2 regions of the Peptoniphilus sp. Marseille-Q6390 genome follow, and region 2 is predicted to be linked to the other one. Evidence: riboswitches for the same ligand, from Rfam matches in the RefSeq annotation. Region 2 holds a riboswitch; the other holds the start of a gene.
The links. Region 2 has a riboswitch for FMN ahead of ribD (bifunctional diaminohydroxyphosphoribosylaminopyrimidine deaminase/5-amino-6-(5-phosphoribosylamino)uracil reductase RibD). Riboswitches for the same ligand answer to the same signal wherever they lie in the genome.

Region 1: another riboswitch for FMN. It lies ahead of ACWPVO_RS02110 (ECF transporter S component); the one in region 2 lies ahead of ribD (bifunctional diaminohydroxyphosphoribosylaminopyrimidine deaminase/5-amino-6-(5-phosphoribosylamino)uracil reductase RibD).

The regions. Positions count from the first base shown of each region.
Region 1 is NZ_CBCPLS010000001.1:430,944-435,362, forward strand. It holds gene ACWPVO_RS02105 (L,D-transpeptidase family protein) at 1-1,253, shown strand, start outside; FMN riboswitch at 1,821-1,933, shown strand; gene ACWPVO_RS02110 (ECF transporter S component) at 1,986-2,591, shown strand; gene ACWPVO_RS02115 (pyridoxal-phosphate-dependent aminotransferase family protein) at 2,727-3,851, shown strand.
Region 2 is NZ_CBCPLS010000002.1:246,264-250,682, forward strand. It holds gene ACWPVO_RS07105 (bifunctional 3,4-dihydroxy-2-butanone-4-phosphate synthase/GTP cyclohydrolase II) at 1-64, opposite strand, end outside; gene ACWPVO_RS07110 (riboflavin synthase) at 81-725, opposite strand; gene ribD (bifunctional diaminohydroxyphosphoribosylaminopyrimidine deaminase/5-amino-6-(5-phosphoribosylamino)uracil reductase RibD) at 718-1,833, opposite strand; FMN riboswitch at 1,883-1,994, opposite strand; gene ACWPVO_RS07120 (guanylate kinase) at 2,050-2,586, opposite strand; gene pyrB (aspartate carbamoyltransferase) at 2,701-3,612, shown strand; gene ACWPVO_RS07130 (aspartate carbamoyltransferase regulatory subunit) at 3,609-4,040, shown strand; gene ACWPVO_RS07135 (dihydroorotate dehydrogenase electron transfer subunit) at 4,042-4,419, shown strand, end outside.

The sequences.
Region 1 (4,419 bases), on a different contig from region 2:
AACTTGAAATCATCGCCAAGGACAAGAACTTAAATGACAAGATCGCTGCCAAGGACTTTGGATATGTTGACTCTATAGGAAGTGAATCTATAGACCAGACAGCCTTCTACTGGCCAGTGGCATCTCTTGTGCCAAAGCACTACAAGGTTGACCGTGACCTAAAGTTTGATGCAGAAGCCTTAGATGAAAAAATAAAAAAGCTTAAACCAGTAATGGGGCAAAAGGACCACTCACAAGATGCAAAAGTCATCTTTGAAGATGGGGAATTTAAAATCCAAGATGAAATCCACGGCAACTTTATAAAGATGGATGAATTTAAAAATTCCATCCTAGGTCACTTTGGAGACTTGAAGGGAGAACTTGACCTTGCAGGGGAAAATCTCTACCAAGAACCAAAGATCACTAAGGATTCAGAATATATAAAAAATCAACTTGCTTCTTATAAAGACGTCTACAAGAAAAAAATAATTTTTGATTTCGACGACAGAAAGGAAGAAGTGACAGGTCAAGGCATAATTGCCATCTACTCCAAGGCTGATGACGGGACCCTTGCCCTTGACGAAGAGAAACTAAAACACTTTGTAGAAAGACTTGCTGCCAAGTACGACACTTATAGGACAAGCAGAATCTTTAACTCAACAGGACTTGGCCTCATGAAAGTTGACGGAGGCATCTATGGTTGGCTAACAGATAGGAAGGCTACAAGAGAAAAAATAAAAGAAGCCCTTGCGAAAGAAGAACCAGTTACAATAAAGCCAGCCTATAGGCAAGATGCGGTATCAAGAAAAGTTGACGACGTTGGCAAGACATACATCGAAGTAGACCTTGCAAGACAAAAACTTTGGTACTACAAGGACGGAGTCTTACAACTTGAAACCAATGTTGTAACAGGTAACCCAACCAAAGGCAACGGAACACCAACAGGCACTGACAGGATTTGGTCTCGTGAAAGAGATAGGTACCTAACAGGAGAAACCTACCGTTCAAAAGTTTCTTACTGGGCACCAATCAACTGGTCGGGAGTGGGTCTTCACGATGCATCATGGAGATCGAACTTTGGCGGAAACATCTATAAGTCAGGTGGATCTCATGGCTGCATAAACATACCAGTTCCAGTTATGAAAAACCTATTTCCACAAACCTTTACGGGTATGCCAGTTATAGTTTATAACTCAGCGACCCAAAGGGTAAATGATGCTGGCGGACAAGTAGTAGTTGGTCAACAACCACAAGCCCAAGGGCAAGGACAATAATAAAAATAAGAAAACTCTTGATAAATAAGCTTAATCTTTTATTGATTAAGCTTTATTTTTTTACAATTCTATATTAAGTTATGAATTATAGGGAGTGCCCCAGCTTGTTGAAGTCTTATGAGGTTATAAATTTTCCAATATGCTGCAAGCTAATAAGTTAGTAAGCAAAAAGTTCGGAGACGTTAAAAAAATTTCACTGCTCAAGAGGACGGAGCGAGTGAGTTGGCATGACCTAACCCAATTTGCGAAAGCAAATTGATGGTAGGTCAGTTCGCAAATTGGAGCTTGCGACAATTTGTGTTCTTCTATTTTTAGCATGACCGATTTTTTTGGACTTTCAGCGCGTGGGGTTCAAAGGGGGTGGTTTAAGGAGGGGGAAAATGGGCCTCGCAATGCCCCTTAACCCCCTCCTTAAAAGAAGTAAAAATAAAAATATATTTTATGATGAAAAATTTTTTAATATGTTTTTAAAGAAAGCTTTCATCAATTTAATACAAATTAACTCCACATAAAGCTTGAAAAAAATTTAACGAGTGATATAATAAAAACAAGAAATAAATAAATATTTTAAATCTTCAGGGAAGGGTGCAAATCCCAACCGGCGGTAAAGTCCGCGAGCGCAAGCCGAATTGGTGCAATTCCAATACCGACAGTAAAGTCTGGATGAGAGAATGATTTAAACTTTCACGCCCCGAAGGTTCGGGGTTTTTTTATGCCCCAACAGGAGGTAAAATGAATAAAGTAAATTCAAGTTCAATGATAAGAACAAAAGACATGACAAAAATAGGAATGCTATCAGTAATTGGTTTTATACTAATGTATTTTCAACTACCACTTACCTTTGTAGCACCACCCTTTATGAAGCTAGACATCTCAGACCTACCAGTACTAATGGGGGCCTTCACAATGGGACCAGCCTACGGCATCATAATCGCAGCCATAAAAAACATAATGCACATCATCTTTAAGGGCACAATGACAGCAGGAGTTGGCGAACTATCCAACTTCATCATCTCATCAACCTTTGCCTTCGTGTCAGCCTACTTCTATAGAAGACACAAGACATACAAGGGAGCAATAGTCTCCATGACACTAGGAGTCCTTGCCATGACTGTCCTTGCAATGATCTCCAACTACTTCGTAGTATTCCCACTATATGGTAAGGTAATGCCAATGGAAGCAATAATAGGAATGGGTTCAGCAATCACATCAAGAATCACAGGCCTATTCACAATGATGATCTACTCAGTCCTACCTTTTAACCTAATAAAAGGTTTCACAACATCAGCAGTGATGATGCTAGTCTACAAAAGAGTCTCACCACTCTTCAAAAACTAAATAAAAAAGATTTAAAAAAGATTAAAGATAAGATAAGATAAAAGAGCAAGCTGTCCCAGGGCAGCTTGTTTTTTTTATCCTATATAATATAATTTATAAAGAAAACTTTTTAAAAAATACAAAGAGAGGTAGACAATGAAAATACTTTGCGCAGGCCCAACATCAATCGACCCAAGAGTAATGGAAGTAATGGGCAAGTCCCTTACCAACCCAGACATAGATCCAGAATACGAAAAGAAACATAGACAAGTAGAAAAGAAAATATCCAAACTCCTAAAGACAGAAGCCACATCCTTTATCATGCTAGGAGAAGGAATGATAGGACTAGAAGGCGCCATCATAAACCTAGTAGAAAAAGGCGACAGAGTCCTAGTCCTTAACAACGGAGTCTTTGGAGCAGGCTTTGCCGACTTTGTAAAATACTATGAAGGTCAACCCTACATATACGAAGACGACTTCAGAAGAGGCTTCGACATAGAAAAACTTAAGAACTTCCTAGAAAAAGACCACGACTTCAAAGTAGCAACCATGGTCCACTGCGAAACACCATCAGGCATCACCAACGACGTCAAGACAATTTGCCAGCTCCTAAACTCCTACGGAATCCTAACAATAGTAGACACAGTATCAGGCATGGGAGGAGAAGAATTTGACTTCGACGACTACAAAGTAGACATAGCCCTAGGAGGAAGCCAAAAATGTATCTCAGCCCCAACAGGCCTCACCCTAGTGACAATATCAGAGAGAGCCAAGCAGGCAATAAGAGATAGAAAAAAACCAGTTCCTTCATATTATATGAACTTCGAAAACTACTACGCCTACTCCGACGGCTTCGCCTTCCCATACACAATGAACGAAAACTTGACCTATGCCCTAGACCTAGCCCTAGACCTCTTATTTCAAAAAGACGCCCTTGCCCTTCACAAAAAATACGCAGAAGTCACAAGAGAAATATTTGAAAAAGCAGGCTTCGAACTCTACGCCAAAGACTCAAGATCCAACACCCTAACAGCAGTCATGGTCCCAGAAGGCTTCATAGCAGAAGACATCATCGGAGCCTTGAGAAAAAAAGGAATCCTAATCTCCAAGGGAGCAGGCTACATCTTCGAAAAAGTATTTAGAATAGGCCACATGGGCAACAACATCTCCTATGAAAACTTCTTAGAACTCTATGAAAAGTTAGATGAGGTTTTTGGGGAACTTGGGATCAAGACAAAGGTATCTTTAAAAGAAGAGTTTCAAAAATTAATGGAAAAATAAGATTTTCTTTAAAGAAAATAAGGAAAAGAATTTTATTATAAAGATTTCATATTTAAAATTTTTTTGCAAAGCCAAGCTTTACGATTCTTTATCCGGAGGGGGTTAGGACCTTTCGATTGGTCCTTCCCCCTCCGGGCCACCCCCAACACCTTCAACGACCTGGCAGGGGCCCGACCCAATAATACGCAAAAAGCTCTCCGACTAAAAATAGAGGAACACAAATTGTCGCAAGCTCCAATTTGCGAACTGACCTACCATCAATTTGCTTTCGCAAATTGGGTTAGGTCATGTCAACTCACTCGCTCCGTTCTATTGAACAGTGAAATTTTTTTAACGTCTCCGAACTTTTTGCTTACTGATTTATTAATCATCAGCGTATTGGAAAAGTTTATAGCTTTATAAGACTTCAGCAAGCTGGATCACTTGATTAGCTCACTATTAAGTACAAAGTTGTAGTTCTTTATGAAGTCATAGAAGCTTATAACCTCGTAGATTAGTATGAAGTTGTAATTCTTTATTAAGTAATAGAAAATTACAAGATCACAATTAAATATAAACTTATAAAAAG
Region 2 (4,419 bases):
TTACTATAATGATTTCGCCCTTTTTAAGAGCTTCAACAACTTCTTCTATAGAATTAACTTTCATTTTATCTCCTCTCAATTTAAAAACCATTTTCTAGTAAAAATGATTCAGTAATTTTGCTTTCACTTTTTGCATTTACAAAATTGTAGACATAGCGACCAATGATGTCGGTCTCAATATTAATCATGTCTCCAACTTTTTTATTTATAAGATTGGTGTCCCGAATAGTTGTTGGAATAATTGAAACTTCAAAATATTTTTCTCCAACTCTTGAGACAGTAAGACTTATACCGTCAAGGGCAATAGATCCCTTGGGGGCAATGTATTTAAAATTATCAGAGTCAAACTTTATCCTGTAGACAATTTCATTTCCGTGGTTGAGGATAGAAATTATTTCGCCAAGTCCATCAACATGGCCTTGGACTATGTGGCCGTCAAGTCTCTTTGCAGGACTCAGGGCTCTTTCAAGATTTAGCTTTTCTCCTCTTTTTAAATTTTTAAAAGTTGTGGACTTTATTGTCTCTACCATTACATCAGCCTTGTAAAAGTCTTCGTCTAAGTCTGTTACTGTAAGGCAAACTCCATTTGTTGCAATGGAGTCGCCAATCTTTGTTCCCTCCAAAACTTTTTTGCAGGAAACTCTTAAGCTGTAGAGATCGCTTTCTCTTTTAATATCAGATAGGCTGCCAATTTCTTCTATAATTCCTGTGAAAATTTTAATCACACCTTCCAGTGACTAGTATGTCATCAAATAATTTTTCGCACTTCATGTCCTTAATCCTAATTGCATCCTTAAGCTGGTCTATTTCAAGATCACCTATGGCAGGTATTCCCTTGGATCCAAGGAGGATTGGAGCAATGAAGAAGTAAAACTTATCAACTAAATTATTTTTTAGCATTTCTGCATTTAAGGTCCTTCCACCTTCAAGTAGGATAGAAGAGATGTCGTAGTCTTTTAATTTTTCCATAAGTTCTTTAAGGTCAACCCTCTTATCTTTGTCCTTACAAATTATGACTTCAACATTTTTCATAGCTTTTAATTTTTCTAACTTATCCTTGTCGCAGGATTCTGTTGTTGCTATTATTGCGATTGAATCTAAATCATCACTTAGGACCTTTGCATCAAGGGGGATCCTCAAGCTTGAATCTGTAATAATCCTAATGGGATTATTTTTATATTTGCCATGGCGGGTGTTAAGAGTAGGGTTGTCTGCAAGGACTGTTCCAATCCCAACCATTATTGCATCAAGTTGGCCTCTTAATTCATGACCGTGAGCTCGTGAAAATTCTGATGTGATCCACTGGGACTCGCCAGTCTCTGTTGCAATTTTCCCATCAAGGGACATGCCAGCCTTTAGGACCACAAAGGGTCTCTTATTTTTTAAGTAAGTGAAGAATCTTTCATTTAGATTTAAACATTCTTCTTCGCAAAGACCTTCTGTAACAGAGATGCCTGCATCTTCCAAAATTTTTATTCCCCTGCCAGAAACTTTTTCAAAGGGGTCAGCTGTTCCAATGACAACTCTTCTAATTCCTTCCTTTACAATTCTCTCAGCGCAGGGAGGAGTCTTCCCATAGTGGGAGCAGGGCTCAAGGTTAACATAGAGGGTTGCACCTCTTATGTCTTCGCCACGAGATTTGGCATCTAGGATGGCATTTACTTCTGCATGGTTTTCGCCAAACTTTAGGTGGGCGCCTTGGCCAATTATCTTGTCATCTTTTACAATTACGCAGCCAACAAGGGGGTTGGTCTTTGTCTTGCCAGTTCCCTCCCTTGCAATTTCAAGGGCACGTTCCATATAAAAGATATCGTTAAAATCTTCTAAATACATTAAATCACCTATAAAAAAAGAGCCCATGCAGGGCTCAAAAAATTCAAAAAATTATCTTCTTTCATCCAGACTATACTGTCGGTATTGGAATTGCACCAATTCAGCTTTCGCTCGCGGACTTTACCGCCGGTGAGGAATTGCACCTCGCCCTGAAGAGTTTTATTAACTTATAAATTTATAATAACACTAGAAATTAAATTGTCAAGAAAAAGTAAATCATTTTCCTTCCTTGATATTTTTCATTAGGCTAATGACATCTTCAAAGACAGAGTCTATGTCCCTGTCGGCATCAATGATATAGTCAGCGTAGGGGTCAAGGTCTTCTAAGACATCAAGCCTCTTTTCTATATCATTTTCATTGTCGTGCCTCTTTATCATCCTGTCCCTTAAAGTATCCCTTGAGCACTTTAGATAAATTGATTTGGCATTTTCAAATTCTTTTTTTATAGCTATGACGCCTTCCTTGTCGACAACAATTACGCAGTCCTTGTCCTTGTTGTTATTCTTTTCAAGGTCTTCCTTTAAAGTTGAGTAGTAGTTGCCTACGTAGCAAGTTGTTCCAATAAATAAATTGTCCTTGTCCATCTTCTTAAAAAGCTCTGAGTCAATGAAGTTATAATCCATACCATCAACTTCAGAGATTCTTGGTTTTCTTGTAGTGTAAGTAATAATTTTTTCGATTCCGTGTGAAGTCAGGGCATTTCTTATAGTAGACTTGCCTGAGCCAGAGTGTCCTAGTATTAAATAAATCATAATTGCTCCTTAAATTTTAATTTATTAAAGTATAACATATTTTTTCTATTATACTTTACAATTATAAAAATTTGAAGTAATATGGAAAAGATAAAATATTAGATGGAGGTTAGGATGAAACATTTAATTGAGCCACTAGATTTTACAACTGAAGAATACGAAGAAATTTTTAGACTAGTTGATAACATTATCGCAAATCCAGGTGATTATTCTCACGTTTGCGACAATAAGTTATTGGCTAGTCTTTTTTTTGAGCCTTCCACTAGGACGAGACTATCCTTTGAGACTGCCATGCTAAGACTGGGAGGACAAGTAATTGGTTTTTCTGACGCAGGTGTAAGCTCATCGACAAAGGGAGAGACCCTACTTGACACAATTAGGGTTATAGAAAATTATGCGGACATTTGTGCCATGCGACACCCAAAGGAAGGGGCAGCTCTTATGGCATCAAAGGCTGTGAAGACCATGCCAATTATAAATGCTGGAGATGGGGGACACTTCCACCCAACGCAAACTCTTGCAGACTTAATAACAATTAGGCATTACAAAAAGTCCTTTGACAATTTGACTGTGGGACTTTGTGGCGACTTAAAATTTGGAAGGACAATTCACTCTCTTGTCAGAGCCCTTAATCGATATGAAAATGTGAAATTTATTTTTATTTCGCCAGAGGAACTCAAGATGCCAGATCCTTTTAAGAACTTTATAGACGAAGAAAACTACACTGAGACCAGGGACCTTGTAAGTGTAATTGATGACTTAGACGTCCTCTACATGTCAAGGGTTCAAAAGGAAAGATTTGTTTCTTCAGACGAGTATGAAAGATTAAAGGACTACTACATCTTAACTGAAGAAAAATTAAAAAATGCGAAAAAAGACATGATTATACTTCATCCTCTACCAAGGGTAAATGAAATTGCTCCTGAAGTGGACAAAGACCCTCGAGCAGTTTACTTTGAGCAAACAAAATTTGGAATGTACGGTAGGATGGCGCTAATCATGAAACTTTTGGAGGCTACAAAATGATAAATGTTTCAAAAATAAAAAAAGGAATTGTACTTGACCACATAGAAGCAGGCAGGGCTCACGTTCTTTATAAAGCTCTTGAACTTGACAAGGTCACTGATGCAGTTGTACTTATGCAAAATATTTTCTCAACTTCCATGGGCAAGAAGGACCTAATAAAAATAGAAACAGATTACAACTTGGACTTCACAGTTCTAGGACTAATTGCTCCTCACACAACAGTAAACTTTATTGAAGATGGAGAAAGGGTGAAAAAAATTCGCATGGAATTGCCAGAGGTTGTTGAGGATGTCTTAACTTGCAAGAACCCAAGATGTATCACAAACTCTGAAAGAGAAATACCAGGCAACAAGTTCTTCCTATACAACAGAGACAAGAAGGAATACAAGTGCGAATATTGTGATACAGTAACCACATATGGAGAATGATATGGCAAAGATAATAGAAAATATTAACGTGTGCAAGGACTACTTCATACTGAGGACAGACCTAGATGTAAAAGTTTATCCAGGGCAATTTTTTATGCTAAGGGCCTGGGATTCTTACCCAACTCTTTCAAGACCGATTTCAGTTTATGATGTCACAGAGGGAGTTGACTTTCTCATCGAAAAGAGAGGAGAGGGGACAAAGATACTTGAAAAATTGCAAGTAGGCGACGAGATAAAATTGTTTGGTCCCTTTGGCAATGCCTTCTACGCCAACGTAGATGAAGTTGCCCTAGTTGGTGGTGGAGTTGGAGTCGCTCCCTTCCACTATCTAATTAAGGAAATTCAAAAGCTTAAACCAAATTCAAAAATTACTCTTTAC